Linked DNA regions of Aromatoleum aromaticum EbN1. The protein of the gene in region 1 interacts with the protein of each later gene in a pairwise test. Links are inferred from orthologs where the notes say so. Each region holds a gene or a part of one and is shown on either strand. Other genes may lie near its edges.

Region 1 (15,449 bases):
TGCGCTTTTTCCTCGACACCAGCCTGCTGCCGAAGCCGTTCCAGGTCACCGCACTCGGCAGCCGGGACTGGAACCTCGGGACCGACTGGATGCGGTGGACGTTCCTCGCCGGTGCTCCGCGATGAAACGGGTCCTGCTGATCGTCGTCGCGGCGCTCGCCGGCATCTCGCTGTTTTTGCTGGCGTCGGCGAGTTCGAACACCGAGCTCTTCGCCAAGAGCTATCCGTATCTGCTCGCGATCAACGGCGCGGTCGCCGTCGCCCTCGGCGGGCTGGTCGGTTTCCAGCTGCGCGCGCTGTGGCGCGAGTACCGCGACCGCCAGTTCGGCTCGCGGATCAAGTACCGGCTGATGCTGATGTTCGCCCTGATGGCGCTGGTCCCCGGCATCATCGTCTATGCGGTATCGCTGCAGTTTGTCGTCCGCAGCATCGAGTCGTGGTTCGACGTGCGCGTCGACTCCGCGCTCGAAGGCGGCATTGCGCTGGGGCAGAACGCGCTCGACTACCTGGCATCCCAGGTCGGTGACAAGGCCCAGGACATGGCGCTGGAACTCGAAGGGATGACGCCCGTCTCGCCGACTTTGCTGAATCGCCTGCGCGAACGTGCCGGCGTCAGCAGCGCCTCGGTGATCGGCTCCAACGGCCAGGTGCTGGTGACCGTGTCGGGCGAGTTCGGCGGTTTCCTGCCCGACCTCCCGACGGTCGCGCAGCTGCGCCAGGCGCGCCAGACTCAGCGCTATCACATCGTCGATACCCGGCCCGGGGACGGGTTGAGGATCCGCGTCGTGGTGCCGATTCCGTCGCGCATCCTCACTGCCGAGTCGCAGTATCTGCAGCTGACGCAGCCGGTCCCGGAAACGTTCGCGCGCCATGCCGAAGCAGTCCAGGAAGCGTACCGCGAATACCAGCAGCTCACGCTCGGCCGTACCGGGCTGAACCGCATCTACACGCTGACGCTGACGCTGACGCTGCTGCTCGCGCTGCTTGCGGCGGTCGCGGTCGCGTTCATCCTGTCACGCCGCCTCGTCGCGCCGCTGCTGATCCTCGCCGAAGGCACGCAGGCCGTCGCACAGGGCGATTTCAGCCCGCGCCAGGCGCTGCCGGCGCACGACGAGCTCGGTGTGCTGACGCAGTCGTTCAACCGCATGACGCGCCAGCTCGTCGAGGCGCGCGATTCCGCCGATCGCAACCGCGCCGCAGTCGAATCTGCGCGTGCCTATCTCGAAAGCGTGCTCGCGAACCTGTCGACCGGCGTGCTCGCGTTCGCCGGGGATGGTACATTGCGCGCCGCGAACGCCGGTGCGATGGCGATCCTCGAGGACGAGCTGACAGGTTTCGAGGAGGTGTCATTGGCGCAGTGGCCGCGCCACCAGAGTTTCCGCGACGCACTGCTGAAAGGTTTCGATGAGCATGACGGCGACTGGCACGAACAGGTGGACTTGCCCGGCGCCGACGGCAGCACGCAGACGCTGCTGATCCACGGTGCACGCCTGCCGACCGCTTCCGGCGGCGGCCTCGTCGTCGTTTTCGATGACATTTCCCGGCTGGTCGCCGCTCAACGGACTGCCGCCTGGGCGGAAGTCGCGCGCCGGCTCGCCCATGAAATCAAGAATCCGCTGACGCCGATCCAGCTGTCGGCCGAACGCCTCGCCTACAAGCTCGCCGACCGGGTCGATGCGGAAGGGCGCGAGATACTCGAACGGGCGACGCGCACGATCATCAACCAGGTCGAGTCGATGAAGAATCTCGTCAATGGGTTCCGCGATTATGCGAGACTGCCGGGCCCGGTCATCGGCAGCGTCGACCTCAATGCACTGATCGCCGAGATCCTGAATCTCTACGAGAGCTCGCCGGTGCATGTGCGCGCCGAGCTCGAGCGCGGCCTGCCTGCCGTGGCGGGCGATGCGACCCAGTTGCGGCAGGTCATCCACAATCTGCTCCAGAATGCCGAGGATGCGCTGGCCGAACAGGACGACGGCGTCGTGACGCTCGTCACGCGCGGGGAAGGGGACCACGCCGGGCTGCTGATACGGGACAACGGGCCGGGCTTCCCGGCAACTGTGCTGGCCCACGCGTTCGAGCCGTACTTCACGACGAAGAGCCGCGGGACGGGCCTCGGCCTCGCGATGGTGAAGAAGATCATCGACGAACATGGTGGAGAAATCCGCCTGATGAACAGAGACTCCGGGAGTGCCGAAGTCCGCATCCGCTTGCGGCTCGCACCCCAGACCAGCGACAAGTGACCCATGGCGAACATACTCATAGTTGACGACGAAGTCGGCATCCGCGAGCTGCTCTTCGAAATACTCAGCGACGAAGGGCACGACATCGTGCTCGCGGAGAACGCTGCCGCGGCTCGCACCGCGCGCAACGCCGCGCGCCCGGACCTGGTGCTGCTCGACATCTGGATGCCCGACACCGACGGCATCACGCTGCTGAAGGAGTGGTCCGCCAACGGGCAGCTGACGATGCCGGTGGTGATGATGTCCGGCCACGGCACGATCGACACCGCGGTCGAGGCGACGCGCATCGGGGCGATCGACTACCTGGAAAAGCCGATCGGCCTGCAAAAACTGCTCGCCGCGGTGAAGCGCGGGCTGCAGCGCCCGGCCGCACCGGGTGCGCCGTCGCCGCTGACGCTCGCCGCCTTTACCCGTTCGGTGCCGCTGCGCGAGCTGCAGCGGCTGATCCAGCAGGTCGCGGTGACTTCCCGCGTGCTGCTGTTGCGCATCGGCGCCGGCAGCCTCGCGGAGCTCGCGGGGCGCAGTTTCCAGGCAAAAGGGGCGCCTTGGCTGGATCTGTCCACGGTGTCGCCGCCGCTCGACGTCAACCAGCTGCAGGCCTGCCAGGGGGGCGTCCTGTTCGTGCCCGAACTGTCGCGGCTGGCGCGCACCCAGCAGAAGAACCTGGCGTTCGCGCTCGAGCGCCTCGAGCGCTACGACCTGCGCCTTGTCGTCGCGACCGACCACACGCTTGAGGCGCTGGTCCGCGAGGGGTGGGAGGAGTCGCTCGTCGCGCGGCTGTTCGAAGTCAGCCTCGCGCCGCCGTCGATCGCCGACGTGCGCGACGACCTGCCCGAACTCGCGGCACAGCTGCTGCTGCATCTGGTCGAGGCGGGCGAAGTGCCGCGGCGGCAGTTTTCGACCGGCGCGCTAAATACGTTGCGCGCACAGCCGTGGAGCGGTGGATACAACGAACTGCGCGCCGCGGTGAAGTCGCTCGCGCTCGGCACGCTCGACGAGGAGATCGGCATCGCCGACGTTCGGCGGCTGCTGATCCCCTCCACCGAAGGTCACGTCGGCGTGTCCCTGGACCAGCCTCTGCGCGAGGCGCGCGAGGCGTTCGAACGACTGTACTTCGAGCATCATCTGCGCCTCGAAGGCAGCAACATGACTCGGCTGGCCGAGAAAAGCGGGCTCGAACGCACCCATCTGTACCGCAAGCTCAAACAGCTCGGCCTGCAGGCCGGACGCCGGAGCGAGGAAAATTGAACCCGGCCAGCGGCACGAACTGCGGCTTCCCGGCCGCTGACGGGCGCGCCTCCGCAATGCGCTCCAGGAGATCCCGGCGGTGAAGATCATCATCCTCGGCGCCGGGCAGGTGGGCGCCTCGGTCGCGGAAAACCTCGTCTCCGAAGCGAACGACATCACCCTCGTCGACACCAACCCCGAGCACCTCGAAATCCTGCGCGACCGCCTGGAGCTGCGAACCGTGCTCGGCAACGGAGCGTCGCCTCAGGTGCTGCGCGACGCCGGTGCCGATGACGCGGACCTGTTGATCGCGGTGACGCAGTCGGACCAGACGAACCTCTGTGCGTGCCGCGTCGCGAAGACGGTGTTCAACCTGCCGACGCGTATCGCGCGACTGCGCTCGACCGATTTCGTCGAGCATCCGGAGCTGCTCAACAGCGACAACTTCGCGGTCGATTTCTCGATCTGCCCGGAGCAGATCGTCACCGACTACATCAAGCGCCTAATCGCATTTCCGGAAGCGCTTCAGGTGCTGGAATTCGCCGACGGCGTGCTCAGCCTGATCTGCGTCACGGCGTTCGAAGGCGGGCCGCTGGTGGGCCATCCGCTGAAGGCGTTGCGCTACCACATGCCGAATATCGAAGTGCGGATCGCGGCGATCTACCGCCATGGCGAACCGCTGATCCCCGAAGGGGATACGACGATCCTGCCCGGCGATGAAGTGTTCTGCCTCGCCGCGACGGTGCATATCCGCCAGGTAATGCGCGAGATGCGCCGCTCGGACCGGGTCACACGACGCGTCATGATCGCCGGCGGCGGCAACATCGGCCTGCGGCTCGCGCGTTCGATCGAGGGGGACTACAACGTCAAGGTGCTCGAAGTCGACAAGCACCGCGCCGAGGCGATCGCAACGCAGCTGAGGCGGGCGCTGGTGCTGCGCGGCGACACCACCGACGAGAAGCTGCTCGAGAACGAAGGCATCGACGAGGTCGACCTGTTCCTCGCGCTGACCAACGACGACGAAGACAACATCATGTCGACGTCGCTGGCGAAGCGGATGGGTGCGCGCCGCACCCTGGCGCTGATCAACCGCCGCAGCTACGCCGACCTGGTGCAGGGGGGGCCGATCGACATCGCGATCTCGCCGGCGCAGACCTCGATCGGCTCGCTGCTCGCGCACGTACGGCGCGGCGACGTGGTGGCCGTGCACAGCCTGCGTCGCGGCGCGGCCGAAGCGCTGGAGATCATCGCGCACGGCAAGGAGAAGGACTCGAACGTCGTCGGCCGCACGATCGAGAACATCGCGCTGCCGAAGGGCGCGACGATCGGGGCGATCGTGCGCGAGGAGCGGCGTCCCGACGGCAAGGTGATGCGGCGCGGCGTCGTCATTCCGCACCACGACACCGTGATCGAAGGCGGCGACCACGTGATCGTGTTCTGCACGCACAAGAAGCTCGTGCGCCAGGTCGAGAAGCTGTTCCAGGTCGGCTTCACGTTCCTGTAGATCATGCGCAGCTACTTCCCGGTCCTCAGCGCCCTCGGCCTGATCGTGACGATGTTCGGTGTGCTGATGGGGTTTCCGCTCGCGGTGTCGTTTTTCCTTGACGACGGCGCGACTCGCGCGTTCGATCACGCAGTGCTTCTGACCTGCGCAGTCGGGGTCGTGCTGTTGGCGCTGACGCGCCGCGTCAAGCGCGACCTGAAGCCGAGCGACGGCTTCCTGCTCGTCGCGCTGACGTGGGTCGTGACGCCGGTCTTCGGCGCGATTCCGCTGTTCGGCTATGTGCCCGGTCTGTCCGTCATCGATGCCTACTTCGAGGCGGTGTCGGGCCTGACCGCGACCGGGGCGACGATCCTCAGCGGCCTCGACCGGATGCCGATATCGATCAACCTGTGGCGCACCTTCATGCACTGGATCGGCGGCATGGGCGTCATCGTGCTGGTGGTTGCGATCCTGCCGCTGCTGGGGATCGGCGGCCGGCAGCTGTTCCGCGCCGAAGTGCCGACGCCGATGAAGGAGTCGAGCCTCACGCCGCGCATCACGGAGACGGCAAAAGGCCTGTGGACAGCCTACATCCTGCTCACTGCCGCCTGCGGGCTTAGCCTGTGGCTCGCCGGCCTCGACGGCTGGGAAGCGCTGATCCACGCGTTCTCGGTGACGGGCCTGGGGGGCTTCTCGAGCAAGGACGCCTCGCTCGGCCATTTCAACAGCGTGCCCGTCGAGATGGTCGCGATCACGTTCGCGCTGCTTGCGGGACTGAACTATGCGACGCACTACCTCGCGCTGGTGCGCCGCAGCGCGCGCCCGTACCTGTCCGATCCCGAATTGCCGTTCTATTTCGGCGTGCTGCTCGCGAGCGTCGCGGTGCTGACCGCCTATCTGATGAGCGTCGAGGCCCACGCCGGCTTCCTCAATACGCTGCGCTATGTCGCGTTTCATGTCGTGTCGATGTCCACGTCGCTCGGGCTCACGATCTACGACTACACGCTGTGGCCGATGTTCGCGCAGATGTGGATCCTGTTCCTCGGCAGCTTCATCGCCTGTTCCGGTTCCGCTGGCGGTGGCATGAAGATGATGCGGGCGATCATCCTGTACAAGCAGGTGTACCGCGAGATCGTCCGCTCGCTGCACCCGAATGCAGTGCATCCGGTGCGCCTGGGGAGCCAGCCGGTGTCGGAGGACATCCTGCACGCAGTGCTGGGTTTCAGCTTCATGTACATGGTGAGCATCGTCGCGTTGACGCTGGTGCTCACGGCCACCGGCCTCGACATCATCACCGCTTTTTCCGGGGTCGTCGCATGCCTCAACAACACCGGCCCCGGACTCGGTGCGATCGGCCCGGCGTCCAATTACGCCGGCCTCAACGATTTCCAGACCGCGACACTGGCGTTCACGATGATTCTCGGACGACTCGAAATCTTCACGCTGCTCGTCGTGCTGACGCCCGTGTTCTGGCGGCGCTGAGGCGGACCCGCCGCGCCATTGCAGGGCGGGGTCGGCATGACGCCGCAAAACGCGGATAATTGCGCTTTGCCTCGAACCGGCAGACTAAAGGACGTAACCGTGAGCCGTCTCCAGAACGATACTTTCCTGCGCGCGCTGCTGCGCCAGCCCACCGACTACACGCCGCTCTGGATGATGCGCCAGGCCGGGCGTTACCTGCCCGAATACTGCGAGACGCGGCGCCGCGCCGGCAGCTTCCTGGACCTGTGCAAGAGTCCGGCGCTCGCGTGCGAAGTCACGCTGCAGCCGCTGGCACGCTACGACCTCGACGCGGCGATCCTGTTCTCGGACATCCTCACGGTGCCGGATGCGATGGGACTGGGGCTGTACTTCGCCGAAGGCGAAGGCCCGCGCTTCGAGCGCCCGCTGCGCGACGAATGGGAAATCCGCAACCTGGTCGCGCCCGATCCGCACGCCGAACTGCAATACGTCATGGATGCGGTCGCCGAGATCCGCCGCGCGCTCGGTGGCAGCGTGCCGCTGATCGGTTTCTCGGGCAGCCCCTGGACGCTCGCCTGCTACATGGTCGAAGGCGGCTCGTCCGACGACTATCGCCGCATCAAGACCATGGCCTATACCCGGCCCGACCTGCTGCATCACGTGCTGCGCGTCACTGCCGACTCGGTCGTCGCCTACCTCAACGCGCAGATCGAATCGGGGGCACAGGCGGTGATGGTGTTCGATTCCTGGGGCGGCGTGCTGTCGGAAGCGGCTTATCGCGAGTTCTCGCTGCCCTACCTCGAGCGCGTCGTCGCCGGCCTGATCCGCGAGCGCGACGGCGAGCGTATACCGAGCATCGTGTTCACCAAAGGCGGCGGCCTGTGGCTCGAGAGCATCGCCGCGATCGGCTGCGATGCGGTCGGACTCGACTGGACAATGGATATCGGCCGTGCCCGCGCGCTCGTCGGGGACAAGGTTGCGCTGCAGGGAAATCTCGATCCGGCGATCCTGTTTGCACCGCCCGAAACGATTGCGACCGAGGCGAAGCGAGTGCTCGACGCGTTCGGCCCGCACCCCGGGCACGTGTTCAACCTCGGCCACGGCATCTCGCAGTTCACCCCCCCTGAGGCGGTATCGGTGCTCGTCGACACCGTGCATCAGCACAGCCGCAAATTGCGCGGCGGACGCTGAGCGCGGTATCGGAAACTGCCCCACCCCCCGGCCTGTCGCGCTGCGACGGGTGGTTTCCGTTCCCGGGAGCGGTGCCTTCACGACATCGGAGGCCCTGCGCCGAACGGCGGCTGTCAAGAAGAAAATATTTAGAAACAGCTTGACTTATGCACACTGTGCCGTTCCGGGCCGAAACTGTGCCACAAGCGCTCCCGATATTACGCTCCTAGAATAAGTCACTGAAAATCATGAAGAAAAATTTGCTCAGTGTTAAGGCAAAGTGACTGAATGGCTTGCTGCATACCGGATTCAGGGCGTTTCACCCAAGCTGTTCACAAAGTTATCCACAGAATATGTGGACAAGCCGCTTAACGGTAATCCGGTAGATACCAGCTTCGATTTTTCACGCCGCGACCTGACTGCTTCGGCAGGTTTTTGAGCGCACAAGAAAGACCCACGAAGGTCTGAATCAGACATGCGGATCGTTCGCGTTTCCCTGCCGGTTCCTCTGCCGCAGCTTTTTGACTACACGTCTGAAGATGCGACCGAAGGGGATGTCGGGCGTTGCGTCCGCGTGCCATTCGGGCGCGGCGAGAAGAGCGGCGTCATTGTCGCGATTGCAGACGATTCCGCGATCGAGGCCGCGCGGCTGAAAGCCGTACGCCACGTCCAGCGCGAAGTCGCGCCCCTGCCGCGCGACTGGCTCGAACTGGTCGCGTTCGTCGCGCGCTATTACCACGCGCCCCTCGGGGAAGTCATCGCGCTGGCGCTGCCGCCGGGCCTGCGCCGTGCGGACGCGGTCAGCGACCGCGAAGCGGATCCGCTGCTCGACGTCGGCGACGCAGGCCGCGCCGCGCTTGCGGTGCCACGGCGGCCAAGCCGGGCGCTCGCGCTGCTGCGCGATCTGGTCGCGCTCGGCGTCGTGCGGCACAGCGTGGTGCGGGCGCTGCCGTCCGGTGACGCGCTCGCCGACGCGCTGCGCCGCGGCTGGATCGTCCCCGTGCGGCGCACCAATCCCGCCGACGCCGCAGGTGAACTGCCGCAGCTGACGGCCGAGCAGGGTGCGGCGATCGACGCCGTGCTCGCCGCCGGCCCGGGCTTCGTGCCGTGGCTGCTGCAGGGGGTCACCGGCAGCGGCAAGACCGAGGTCTATCTGCGGCTTGCGGCCCGTACGCTCGAAGCCGGCCGCCAGGTGCTGATGCTGGTGCCGGAGATCGCGCTGACGCCACAGCTCGAAGCACGCGTCGCCGGCCGCTTCCCGTCCGCAACCGTGATCAGCCTGCATTCGGGACTCGCCCCCGGCGCGCGCTCGCGCGGCTTCGTGCAGGCGCTCGAAGGCCGCGCCGACATCGTGCTCGGCACGCGGCTGGCGGTGTTCGCCGCGCTGCCGCGGCTGGGGCTGATCCTCGTCGACGAGGAGCACGATGCGTCGTACAAGCAGCAGGAAGGGGTGCGCTATTCGGCCCGCGACGTCGCCGTGTGGCGCGCGCGGCAACGCGACGTGCCGATCGTGCTCGGTTCGGCGACGCCGTCGCTCGAGAGCTGGCAGCATGTGCGGGTCGGGCGTTACCGCGGCCTGCGCCTGTCCGTACGCGCGGTCGCGAGCACGCTGCCGGCGGTGCGCCGCATCGACACGCGGCGAGCGCGCCTCGACGAGGGGCTCAGCCCGGCGCTGCAGGCGGCGATCGGCGAGCGCCTTGAGCGCGGCGAACAGAGCCTCGTGTTCATCAACCGCCGCGGCTACGCGCCGGTGCTGTCGTGTCCATCCTGCAGCTGGGTGAGCCCGTGTCCGCACTGCTCGGCGAACCTCGTCGTGCATCTCGCCGACCGCCGGCTGCGCTGCCACCACTGCGGCTGCGACAGTGCGATCCCGCGCGTCTGTCCGGTGTGCGGCAACCAGGACATCCAGCCGTTCGGCCGGGGCACGCAGCGCATCGAGGCGCGGCTGGTCGAGCTTTTTCCTGACGCCCGCGTGCTGCGCGTCGACCGGGACTCGGCGCGCACGCGAAAGCAGTGGGAGGCGATGCTCGCGACGATCGCCGCCGGCGAGGCCGACATCCTCGTCGGCACGCAGATGATGGCGAAAGGGCACGATTTTCCGCGACTCACGCTGGTCGGCGTGGTCGGCGCCGACGCCTCGCTGCACGCGGCCGACTTCCGCGCGCCCGAGCGCCTGTTCCAGCAGCTGATGCAGGTCGGTGGGCGCGCCGGCCGCGCGCACCTGCCCGGCGAAGTGCTGATCCAGACCGAATACCCGGAACATCCGCTGTACCGCTGTCTGGTGCGCCACGACTTCGACGCCTTTGCCGCGCGTGCGCTCGACGAGCGCCGCCAGGCGGGGTTCCCGCCTTTCACCCATCAGGCGATGCTGCGCGCCGACGCGCCGGCGCTCGACGACGCGATGAAATTCCTCGCCCATGCTCGCCGCCTCGCGCAGGACAGCGCGCCCGAAGGACTGCAGGTGTTCGACGTCGTGCCGATGCGCATGACCCGTCTCGCGCGCCGCGAGCGCGCGCAGCTGCTCGTCGAGGCCGGGGAACGGGCGCTGCTGCAGGAATTCGTCGGCCGCTGGATCTGCGTCCTGCGCGCCCAGCGGCTGCCGCGCGACCTGCGCTGGCAGCTCGATGTCGACCCGCTGGAAGTGTGATCCGCGATGAAGCGGGCCGGCCGCAACTGCCCCGGTCTCAGCGGGGCTTCGTGCGCAGCGCAGCGTTCACCGCGTCGCGGTAACGTTCCAGCGCTTCGCTGCGGCACGTCGCGCTGACTCCCAGATCGCGCACCAGCCCGTCGCACAGGCCGTAGCACCAGCCGTGCAGCATCACCGGCTGGCCGCGTTCCCACGCTTCGCGCAGCACCGAAGTCTGGCTGATGTTGACGACCTGCTGCATCACGTTGAGCTCGCACAGCTGGTTGATGCGCTGCAGCGGATCTTCGATCGCCGCCAGCATCGTCTCGTGCAGGTCGCGCACGTCCTGCACGTGGCGCAGCCAGTTGTCGATCAGGCCGAGCCGGCTGTTGTTGAGCGCCGCACTCACGCCGCCGCAGCCATAGTGGCCGACGACGAGGATGTGCTTGACCTGCAGGACGTCGACGGCGTACTGGATCACCGACAGTGCGTTGAGATCGGTATGGACGACGACGTTCCCGACGTTGCGATGGACGAAGACCTCGCCCGGTGCGAGGCCGATGATCTGGTTTGCCGGCACACGGCTGTCGGAGCAGCCGATCCACAGGTATTGCGGCGACTGCTGGTTCGCGAGGCGGCGGAAATAGGCGGGATCCTCGCCGCGGATGCGCTCGGACCAGTTGCGGTTATTGGTGAACAGCTGATCGATTTCGTGCATCGTTTCGTCTCGGCAGTGATTAGGAGGGAGTCCAGATGTCGAGTGCTTCGAGCTGGCGGGTCGCCGCTTCGGCCCAGCCACGGTTCGCTGTCGGGTTGGCCGGGCTCGGGTGGAGGATGCGCGCGACGCGCAGCGGCCGGCCGGCGAGCACCTCCGCGGCACGGCTTTCCGCCCAGGCGCCGACCCCGATCACCCATTCCGGTTCCAGTGCATCGACGACGCGGCGCAAGTGTTCGTCGCAGGCCGCCAGCAGTGGCCCGGATTCGGCGGGTGGAAGCTTGTCCGGCGTGAGGTTGCGGCCTTCGGCGAAAAACGTCAGCGGGCAGTAGTTGGCGACGAAGTGGCTGGCGAAGAACGCTTCCGGCGTGCCGAAGCGTTCGCGGAACAGTCCCCACAGGCGGCGCCCGCTGACTTCGGAGCGCGGGCACGCGAAGCCCTCGACCGGACGCTTCGGGTTTTCCTCTGCTGGTTTGCCGATCGCGCCGGCCAGCCCGAGCCAGTCGCGCACCGCTGCGACTTCGCCGAACGGCACGCCGGTCTGGGTCATGCCGAACGGGCCCGGATTCATGCCGATGAACAGCACCCGCTTGGGCCCGGCGCCATAGCGGCGCAGATAGCTCTCGTGGATCGTCCACGCGTAGTCGAGCGGGTTGTAGACGTGGCTGACGGGGGGCGCGAAGCGCATGCCGTCGACTTCCCGGGCCAAGGTGCGGGCAGCGGCGATCAGGGTGCGGACGGAAGGGGCGGTCGTCATGACATGTGGCCTGTCAGGCGCGGCCCGGCATCACGGCGACCGCTTTCGCTTCGCCGTTCCACGGCGCAATCTTCAACAGCAGCAGCATGCCCGGAATGGCGAGGAAGAAACATGCCCAGAAGAAATCGTACCAGCCCATGCGCTCGACCAGCCAGCCGGCCGAGGCGTTGATGAACGTGCGCGGCATCGCCATCAGGCTCGTGAACAGCGCGAGCTGCGTCGCAGTGTAGGCGGGATGGGTCGTGCGCGCCATGTACGCGACGAACGCGGTCGTACCGAGGCCGACGCCGATCGCTTCGCCGCCGATGACGATCGCGAGCACCGCGAGGCGGCCCGCATCCGACGGCATCGGCCCGAGCCACGCGAGCCAGACGAAGCCGAGGATCGTGACGACCTGCACGAGGCCGAACAGCCACAGCGCGCGGTTGATGCCGAGCCGCAGCATCCACAGCCCGCCGAGGATGCCGCCGATCACCGACGGCCACAGGCCGGCGTTCTTCGCGACGATGCCGATGTCGGTCTTGCTGTAGCCCATGTCCAGATAGAACGGCGTCGCGAGCGCGGTGCACAGCGAGTCGCCGAGCTTGTAGAGGAACAGGAACGCGAGCACGAGCAGCGCCGACCGCAGGCCGTGGCGGCCGAAGAACTCGCGGAACGGCTCGACGACGGCCGCGCGCAGCGTCCGCGGCGTGCCCGCGGCTTCGCGCGGCTCGTTCGAGAAGACCGTCATCGCGACGCCCGGCAGCATGAACAGCGCGGTGATCACGAACACCGGCCCCCACGCGAGGTGGTCGGCGAGGATCAGCGACAGCGAGCCGGGCACGAGGCCGGCGACCCGGTATGCGTTCACGTGGATCGCGTTGCCGAGGCCGAGCTCGATCTCGGGGAGGATTTCGCGCCGGAAGGCGTCGAGCGCGATGTCCTGCGTCGCCGACAGCAGCGCGATCGCGGCGGTCAGCCCGACGACGAGGCCGAGGTCGGTGACCGGCGACAGCTGGCCGAGCCACGCGATCGCGGCGACCAGCCCGAGCTGCGACACCAGCATCCAGCCGCGGCGCCGGCCGAGCCACGGCAGGATGCCGAAGCGGTCGAGCAGCGGTGCCCACAGGAACTTCCAGGTGTAGGGGAACTGGATCAGCGCGAACGCGCCGATCGCTTTCAGCGACAGGCCTTCGGTCTTCAGCCAGGCCGGCACAAGGTTCAGCAGCAGGTACAGCGGCAGCCCCGACGCGAAGCCGGTGAAGATGCAGATCAGCATGCGACGGTTCAGCAGGACTTCGAGCCAGGCGGGGCGGCGCAATTCGGACACGAGGGGACACTCGGCGAAGGGTGGCGGGCATTATCCCAGATTGCGCCAGCGATCCGCGTTGCCGTAATGCGGAGGCGACGACCGAAAGCCGGTCAGGCGGTCCGCCACACGCTGCGCAGCAAATTTTCCACGACGTCCGCGGTCACCGGGCGGCTGAAATGGAAACCCTGCAGCTCGTCGCAGCCGAGTTCGCGCAGGCGCGCGACCTGGACCGCGGACTCGACCCCTTCGGCGATCACCGAAAGCCCGAGGTTGTGCGCGAGCGACACTGCAGCGGCGACGATCATCGTGTCGTTCGCATCGTGCTCGATGTCGGAAATGAAGGAGCGGTCGATTTTCAGGTGGTCGAGCGGAAACAGCTTGAGATAGGACAGCGACGAGTGCCCGGTGCCGAAATCGTCGATCGCGATGCGCACGCCGAGATTCTTCAGCGCCTGCAGCAGCGCGACCGCTTCGTCCGGGTTGTCCATGACCGCGCTTTCGGTGATTTCGAGTTCCAGCAGCCCGGGGCGCAGGCCGCTCGCCGCAAGTGTCGTCCACACCGTGTCGACGAGGCATTTTTCGCGCAGCTGGCGCACCGACAGGTTGACCGAGATGCGCAGCTCCGGCAGTCCCGCATCGAGCCACTGTCGCGCCTGCCGGCAGGCCTCGCGAAGAACCCACGTGCCGATCTCGACGATGACTCCCGTTTCCTCGGCCAGCGGGATGAAGCGCAGCGGCGCGATCAGCCCGTCCTGCGGGTGACGCCACCGCACCAGCGCTTCCAGCCCGGTGAGATGCCCGTGGCGCGAGTCGAACTGGGGCTGGTACCACAGCTCGAATTCGCCGCGTGCGACAGCGCCGCGCAGCTTGCGCTCGAGATCCAGCCGCGCGGTCGCGGCACGGTTCATCTCGTCGGTGTAGAACTGGAACTTCGCGCGCCCCGCGGCCTTGGCGTGATACATCGCGGTGTCGGCGTTGCGCATCAGCGCCGCCGGGTCGGCGCTGTCGTCGGGAAACAGGCTGATGCCGATCGACGCCGTCGTATGAAGCTCGGTGGTGTCGACGCAATACGGGGCGGAGAGCTGCGCGAGCAGCTTCGCCGCGACGTGCGTGACGTCGTGGGCGCCGCCGATGCCTTGCAGCACGACGACGAATTCGTCGCCGCCGAGGCGCGCGACGGTGTCCGTTTCGCGCACCGCGTCCCGCAGGCGCCGCGCGACCTGCTTCAGCAGTTCGTCACCGACGGGATGGCCGAGAGAGTCGTTGATGTGCTTGAAGCGGTCCAGATCGAGGAACATCACCGCCAGTCGCTGCCCGTTGCGCCGTGCCTCGGCGACCGACAGCTGCAGTCGGGCGGTCAGTGAGAAGCGGTTCGCGAGGCCGGTCAGGGTGTCGTGGTAAGCCAGATGCTGGATATCCGCCTCGGCGCGCTTGCGGGCGGTGATATCCGAGAAAATCGCGATGAAATGCGTGATCTCCCGCGTCTCGGGGTCGCGCACGCCGTTGATCATCAACGTGCGCGGGTAGCGCTGCCCGCCGCAGCGCACGCCTGTCGTTTCCCCCGACCACGAACCGTGTTCGCCGACGATCGCCCACACGGTGCGCGAATCCGGCCCGCCTGCGCCCTCGCCCTCCTCGCCGCTGTCCCCATCGTCGCTGCCGGGCCGGAAGCACGTGCCTTGTGCGGCGGTTGCCGCGATCCCGGTGATCTCGGTGTAGGCAGGGTTGACCGAAACGATGCGATGGCCGAGGTCGGTGATGACGATCGCCTCGCGGCTGTTCTCGAACACCTTGTCCGCGAGCTGGAGCCGCTCCTTGTCGCGCTTGCGGGCTGTGATGTCGGTGTAGGTCGTGACGAAACCGCCCTGCGGCAGCGGCCGACCCTGAATGAGCAGTACCGTGCCGTCGCGCCGGCGGCGCTCGAAGCTGTGGGGAGCCGGATGAAGCGCACGGGCGAGAAGACTGGCGACGACCTCGTCCGGGTCGCCGGGGCCGTACTCGCCGCGCGCCGCATTGTAGCGGAACAGCGTCTCGAGCGACGGCAGGCTGCCGGCGAACAGGTGCGGGGGGAAATCGAGCAGGCGCTTGAATTCCTCGTTGCACGCGACAAGCTGCAGCTCGCGGTCGACGAGCGACACGGCGCACGGAATGCTGTCGAGGATCGTCTCCAGCATCGCCGCCCGCTGCACCACTTCGTTTTCGCCGGAGTTGTCCGCGGCGATGCCGGCATCGGCCGTCATGAAGATGCCCGGCTTGGCTGGGCCGGAAAGTCGCCCGGCAGCGGGTGCCTCGCGGCGGCGACGGGAGCGGCGAGATATTGCTGTCCTGCGGCGAGCAGCGCCGCCAGCGTCAGCACTCCGGTGCCAGAACCGGCAGTGGCGGGCGCGGGAGTTTCCGGGGTGTCGCTCTCGATGGCAGCCGTACCTGAGGCGAGCGCGAGACCGGCTGGTGCAACGAGGACGATGGACAATGCGGAT
Region 2 (6,785 bases), 600 kb from region 1 along the record:
CCGCTATGCCGGGCACTGTTCTGCATCACGCTGACGTTCGGGTGCGCGCAGGCGGTGGCGGACATTCCGGCAGCGGCCCTCGTGCAGAACGCGATCGGCGCCTACGAGGCGGGGCGCCACGACGAAGCGGCGCGGCTGTTCGAACGCGCCGCGCGCGCCGGCAACCGGCTCGCCCAGTTCAATTACGCAATGATGCTGTATCGCAACGAAGCGCAGTCGCACGACGCGAACGCCGCGTGGCGCTGGCTGCGACGGGCTGCGGGGGCCGGTCTGCCACAGGCGCAGTTCACGCTGGCGCGATCGTACGAACGTGGCGACGGCGTCCCGAAGTCGCTGTCGACCGCGGCGGAGTGGTATCGGCGCGCTGCCGCGCAGGGGCACGTCGAGGCGCAGGTGAGCCTCGCGTCGATGTATTTCGTCGGAGGCGGCGTCCCGCTCGATGCTGCGGCTGGGGCACGCTGGTATCTTGCCGCTGCGCGCGCCGGTCACGTCGGCGCGCAACACATCATCGCGGGCCTGTACGAGACCGGCAACGGCGTTGCCGCGGATCGGCGACTGGCGGCGCACTGGTACCTGCAGGCGGCCCAGCAGGGTGACACGCTCGCGCGGGAGAAGCATGCTGCACTGATGTCGCAGATCGAGGCCCCCACGCCTTGAGCACCCCCACGCCGTGAGCGCCCTCGGCGCAGGCGACACTACTGCGTCGGCGCCGGCTCCTTCCCGGCGGTGAAATCGAGCCATATTCCGAGCCCTTGCGCATTGAGTTCCAGGTCCTGCCGGAACAGCTCGAGCACTTCCGCTTCGGGGTGTGTCCAGCCCTGGCGCTCGGCCTCTTCGCGCACGATCTGCTCCAGTCCCGCGAGGATCTCGACGTGACGTGCGACGCCTTCGCCCCGCGCCGCCTCCGCGACCGCGACATGCGCGCCGATCAGGCGGTGCAGGTCCGCGGCGAGGCGTTCGACGTCGGTCACGCGGCTGTAGTGGGTCAGATACATCGTCTCGGGGAAGAAACTCAGCAGGCGGTCGATCGACGCATGCAGCGCGTCGGGATCGAACTGCGTCGGCGTCGTCGTCGGGAAAATCGACGCGCGGCCGTCGACGTCGAGTTCGCGGTAGGAAAGCCCGAACGTGTCGCCGGTGAAAAACGCGCGCGCCGTCTCGTCCCACACGCAGATATGATGCCGCGAATGTCCCGGCGTCTCGAGGACGAGGAAGCGGCGCCCCGCGAGATCGATTTCCGTGCCATCGGCGGCGGCCACGATACGCTCCGGCGGCACCGGCGCGAGCCGGCCGTATAGCGCGAACGCCCGCTCCGCACCGTACACGGCGGAAGTGCCTTCCCACAGTTTCGCCGGGTCGACCATATGGCGCACGCCGCGCGGATGGACGACCAGCCTGGCGTTCGGAAACGCGCACATCAGGCTGCCCGCGCCGCCCGCGTGGTCGAGGTGAATGTGGGTGAGGATCACCCAGTCGACGTTTTCGGGAGGGATGCCGGCAGCGACGAGGGCACCGAGCACGCGCGGCACGGACGCGTTCGTGCCGGCGTCGATCACTGCGGCGTGCCCCTGATGGATGACCAGGTGGATCGCCGCGACGCCGGGCCGGCCGTAGCCGGCATCGACCGCAAGAATGCCGTCGGGGTGGGCGGTGACGTGCTGCACGTTGTCTTCCTCCTGCACATTCGGGTAGTTTTCCGCAATTGTATCCGCTGCACGGGACAAAGGCCCGGCATCGCACCAGGACCGACGACGATGAATCCGATTTTCGATTTCGACACCCCGATAGACCGGCGCCGCGTTCCTGGCGAAAAATGGGGACGCTATGCAGGGCGCGACATCCTTCCGCTGTGGGTCGCCGACATGGATTTCGCCGCGCCGCCGCCGGTCGTCGAAGCGCTGCAGCGCCGCCTCGACCACCGCGTCTTCGGCTACACCGACGCCTGGCCCGGCCTGGTCGAAGCGGTGATCGAAGGCCTCGCGCGCGACCACGGGTGGCGGATCGAACCGGACTGGCTGGTGTGGCTGCCCGGCGTCGTGACCGGCTTCAATCTCGCCTGCCGCATCACTGGCGAAGCCGGCGACGAAGTGCTGACCGCAACGCCGGTCTACCCGCCGTTCCTCGCTGCGCCGGGCAACAGCGATCGTCGCCTCGTGACGCGTCCGCTCGCCTTCGCCGACGGTCGCTGGCGCTGGGATCGCGACGCGTTCGAAGCCGCGCTGAGCCCGCGCAGCCGCCTGCTGATGCTGTGCAACCCGCACAACCCGGTCGGCCGCGTGTTCGACCGGGACGAATTGCGCTGGCTCGCCGACCTCGCCGAGCGGCACGACCTGACGATCTGTTCCGACGAAATCCACTGCGGCCTGGTGCTCGACGACGACGCCCCGCACGTCCCGATCGCCGCGCTCGATGCGTCGGTCGCGCAACGCACCATCACGCTGATGGCGCCGTCGAAGACGTGGAACATCCCCGCGCTGTACTGTGCTTTCGCCGTCATTTCGGACAGCAGCCTGAGGCGGCGCTTTCGTCACGCTATGCATGGCATCGTGCCGCATCCGAACGTGCTCGGGATGGTCGCCGCCGAAGCGGCCTACCGCGACGGCGGGCCGTGGCGCACGGCGCTGCTCGACTACCTGCGCGGCAACCGCGACATCGTGATGGCCGCGATCGACACGATGCCGGGAATCGAGGCGGCACGACCGCAGGCGACTTACCTCGCGTGGATCGACTGCCGCGGTGCCCGGCTCGAAGACCCGGCGAAGTTCTTCGAAGCCGCCGGCGTCGGCCTGTCCGACGGCGCGCCGTTCGGAATGCCCGGGTTCGTGCGCCTGAATTTCGGCTGCACCCGAACGCTGCTTACCGAAGCGCTTGAGCGGATGCGCCAGGCGCTGGGCAGCTGAGCGAAAGGAAAAACCGCCCTTGCGGACGGTCGACACCGCGTCAAAGCCGGATGTCAGAACGGAATGTCGTCGTCGAAATCGCCGAAACCGGCGCCGCTGCTCTTCGTCGGAGCCTTCGCCGGGGCGGCCGGTTGCGGGCTCGGGCGCGACGCGGCGGGCGCGTCGTAGCCGCCCGCGTCGTACTGGCGACCCGATGCATCACCCGCGCCCTGACGCGAACCGAGCATCTTCATCTCGTCGCCGCGGATCTCGGTCGTGTAGCGGTCCTGCCCTTCCTTGTCCTGCCACTTGCGCGTCTGCAGCCGGCCTTCGACGTAGATCTGGCTGCCCTTGCGCAGGTACTGCGCCACGATTTCGGCGAGCCGGCCGAAGAACACGACGCGATGCCATTCGGTCTGCTCCTTCTTTTCGCCGGTCGCCTTGTCCTTCCAGGTTTCGCTCGTCGCCACCGTGATGTTGCAGATCGCATCGCCGCTGGGGGCATAGCGTGTTTCGGGATCCTTGCCGAGATTGCCGATCAGGATCACTTTGTTCAGGGATGCCATGCGATTCTCCTCATGTAGGGGTTAACGTGCCACCGGAGCCACGGCACGACGGGGAGGCGAGTTCATTGTCGCCGCTACCATCAGCCAGACCAGCGCGAGCAACCCGCAGGCCAGGTTGACGGCCGACGGTCCGTAGTTCTGCGCGATCCAGCCGCCGAGCATCCCGCCGAGAAAGAGACCGACGGATTGCAGCGTATTGTAGACGCCGAGCGCAGTGCCTCGCGCGTGGGCCGGCGCGATCTTCGATATCCACGACGGCAGGACCGCCTCGAGCACGTTGAAGGCGACGAAAAACAGCGTCAGCCACAAGCCGAGCGCCAGCAGGCTGTCGCCGAACGCATACAGGCCGAGCTGCACGACGACGAGCAGCGCGATCGCCGCATTGAAGATCACCTTCATCATGCCGCGGCGCTCGGCGACGATCACCGCCGGCACCATCAACGCGAACGACAGCAGCACCGCGGGAAGATACACTTTCCAGTGCTCGGGCAGCGGCAATGCGCCGCCGGCGACGATCGCGGCGGGCACCAGCACCCACATCGCGGTCTGGATCAGGTGCAGCGCGAACACGCCGACGTTCAGTCGCATCAGCTGCCCGTTATGCAGGACATCGACGAGCCTGCCGCCGGCGGCGCGCGGAATGACCGGCACCGTCGGCACGACGTAGACGACGACGCCGATCGCAAGGAAGGCCAGCACCGCGGTCAGCCAGAAAATCCCGCTCATGCCGACCATCGTGTAGAGCAGCGGCGCCGCGACCATCGAAATCGCGAACACCAGGCCGATGCTCGACCCGATCATCGCCATCACCTTGGTGCGGTGCTGGTCGCGCGTGAGGTCCGCGGCGAGCGCGGTCACGGCGGCGGAAATCGCGCCCGCGCCCTGCAGGACCCGGCCGACGATCACGATGTAGATGCTGTCGGCCAAGGCGGCCACGGCGCTGCCGATGACGAACAGCAGCAGGCCGAACACGATCACCGGCTTGCGGCCGAAACGGTCGGATGCGGCGCCGTAGGCGATCTGCAGGAACGCCTGCGTCAGCCCGTATGCGCCGATCGCCAGCCCGACGAGCGTCAGGTCGTCCCCGCCGGGAATCTCGTGGGCATGAACCGCGAACACCGGCAGGATCAGGAACAGGCCGAGCATGCGCAGCGCGAAAATCGCCGCGAGGCTCATGCCGGCCCGCTTCTCCGCGGGGGTCATGGAATCGTGCTCGAATCGGGACATTAGGGGGACGTGGCGGATCAAAGCGGCGATTCTAGCATTCGCCGTCATCCAGTTTGGATCGACCGGTGTTCTCTCGTATAGTGGCGCGTTCCCCCTCCGGCAATTCCCCCGCCCCATGGACGAAATCCGCATCCGCGGCGCCCGCACCCATAACCTGAAGAACATCAGCCTCGACCTGCCGCGCAACCGGCTGACCGTGATCACCGGCCTGTCGGGATCGGGCAAGTCCTCGCTCGCGTTCGACACGCTGTACGCCGAAGGCCAGCGCCGCTACGTCGAGTCGCTTTCGGCCTACGCGAGGCAGTTCCTGCAGCTGATGGAGAAGCCCGATGTCGACCTGATCGAGGGGCTTTCGCCGGCGATCGCGATCGAGCAGAAAGCGACCAGCCACAATCCGCGCTCGACTGTCGGCACTGTCACCGAGATCCACGACTACCTGCGCCTGCTGTACGCGCGCGCCGGCACGCCCCACTGCCCGGACCACCCGGACCAGGCGCTCGAAGCGCAGACGGTCTCGCAGATGGTCGATCACGTGCTGGCGCTGCCGCAGGACACGCGGCTGATGATCCTCGCGCCGGTCGTCGCGTACCGCAAGGGCGAGCAGCACGACCTGTTCGCCGAACTACGCGCGCAGGGCTTCGTGCGCGTGCGCGTCGATGGCGCGGTCAGCGAACTCGACGCCCTGCCCGCGCTCGAGAAAGGCCGGCGGCACACGGTCGAGGTGGTCATCGACCGGCTCAAGGTGCGCGGCGACCAGCGCGGGCGCATCGCCGAATCCTTCGAGACGGCGCTGACCCATGCCGACGGTCGCGCGATCGCAGTCGAGATCGACAGCGGCGTCGAGCACCTGTTTTCCGCACGCTTCGCGTGCCCGGTCTGCAGCTACGCGCTCGCCGAACTCGAACCCCGCCTGTTTTCGTTCAACAATCCCACCGGCGCGTGCCCGAAGTGCGACGGTCTGGGCCAGGTCGATTTCTTCGATCCTGCCCGCGTCGTCGTGCATCCCGATCTGTCGCTGTCGGCCGGCGCGATCCGCGGCTGGGACCGGCGCAACCAGTTCTACTTCCAGATGCTCGCGAGCCTTGCGGCGCATTACGGTTTCGACGTCGATACACCGTTCAGCGAGCTGCCCGAAGAAGTGCGCGAAGTCGTGCTGCACGGTTCCGGGCGGCGCAAAATCCCCTTCCGCTATCTCTCCGACAACAGGCGTACGGTCACCAAGGAACATCCGTTCGAAGGGATCATCCCGAACCTCGAGCGGCGCTATCGCGAAACCGATTCGACAGCAGTGCGCGAGGAACTCGCCAAGTACCGCGCAACGCACCCGTGCCCCGGCTGCGTGGGCACGCGATTGCGCACCGAAGCCCGCAACGTGCTGATCGGCGGTCAGCCGATCCATGCCGTGGGCCGGATGCCGCTCGGCGACTGCAAACGCTTTTTCGACGAGCTTTCGCTGAGCGGCCACCGCGGGCTCGTCGCCGGCAAGATCGTCAAGGAAATCTCGGACCGCCTGAGCTTCCTGATCAACGTCGGGCTCGACTACCTGTCGCTCGATCGCTCGGCCGATACGCTGTCGGGGGGCGAAGCCCAGCGCATCCGCCTCGCGAGCCAGATCGGTTCGGGCCTGACGGGCGTCATGTACGTGCTCGACGAGCCGTCGATCGGCCTGCACCAGCGTGACAATGACCGGCTGCTCGGCACGCTGCGCCAGCTTCGCGACCTCGGCAACACGGTGATCGTCGTCGAGCATGACGAGGACGCGATCCGCTCGGCCGACTACGTCGTCGACATGGGCCCGGGCGCCGGCGTGCATGGCGGCGAGATCGTCGCCCGCGGTACGCCGGCGGAAATCCTCGCCAGCGAGACGTCGCTGACCGGCGCGTACCTCGCGGGACGCCTTGCCATCCCGAGCCCGCGGCGGCGCACTGCACCCGATCCGGAACGCATGCTCAGACTTCGCGGCTGCAGCGGGAACAACCTCAAGGATGTCGTCCTGGAGCTGCCGGTCGGCCTGCTCACGTGCGTGACGGGCGTTTCAGGCTCGGGCAAATCGACGCTGATCAACGACACGCTGTATGCGATCGCGGCGAAGCATCTTTACGGATCGAACGCC

What was found.
Region 2: the proteins of EBN1_RS07930 (region 1) and ssb interact in binary tests that used the Escherichia coli proteins (3 or more experiments, as listed by UniProt). The link is inferred for Aromatoleum aromaticum EbN1 from one-to-one orthologs.

Annotation. Positions count from the first base shown.
Region 1 is NC_006513.1:1,670,486-1,685,934, reverse strand. What follows is about bases 7,694-10,644. They hold EBN1_RS07930 (primosomal protein N'), read left to right. Parts: upstream 7,694-8,058; coding sequence 8,059-10,230; downstream 10,231-10,644. Other genes in these bases: can (carbonate dehydratase), read right to left, coding at 10,268-10,644. Also shown: EBN1_RS07960 (DUF4390 domain-containing protein), read left to right, coding at 1-125; EBN1_RS07955 (sensor histidine kinase), read left to right, coding at 122-2,242; EBN1_RS07950 (sigma-54-dependent transcriptional regulator), read left to right, coding at 2,246-3,490; Trk system potassium transporter TrkA, read left to right, coding at 3,570-4,973; EBN1_RS07940 (TrkH family potassium uptake protein), read left to right, coding at 4,977-6,434; hemE (uroporphyrinogen decarboxylase), read left to right, coding at 6,534-7,604; more of can, read right to left, coding at 10,645-10,927; EBN1_RS07920 (uracil-DNA glycosylase family protein), read right to left, coding at 10,947-11,681; EBN1_RS07915 (AmpG family muropeptide MFS transporter), read right to left, coding at 11,695-12,990; EBN1_RS07910 (putative bifunctional diguanylate cyclase/phosphodiesterase), read right to left, coding at 13,083-15,212; EBN1_RS07905 (hypothetical protein), read right to left, coding at 15,209-15,442.
Region 2 is NC_006513.1:2,276,865-2,283,649, reverse strand. What follows is about bases 1,700-4,692. They hold ssb (single-stranded DNA-binding protein), read right to left. Parts: upstream 3,446-4,692; coding sequence 2,954-3,445; downstream 1,700-2,953. Other genes in these bases: EBN1_RS10865 (MFS transporter), read right to left, coding at 3,467-4,648; EBN1_RS10875 (MalY/PatB family protein), read left to right, coding at 1,755-2,900. Outside these bases: EBN1_RS10885 (tetratricopeptide repeat protein), read left to right, coding at 1-657; EBN1_RS10880 (MBL fold metallo-hydrolase), read right to left, coding at 696-1,664; excinuclease ABC subunit UvrA, read left to right, coding at 4,788-6,785. UniProt on the Escherichia coli protein: Plays an important role in DNA replication, recombination and repair. Binds to ssDNA and to an array of partner proteins to recruit them to their sites of action during DNA metabolism. Acts as a sliding platform that migrates on DNA via reptation.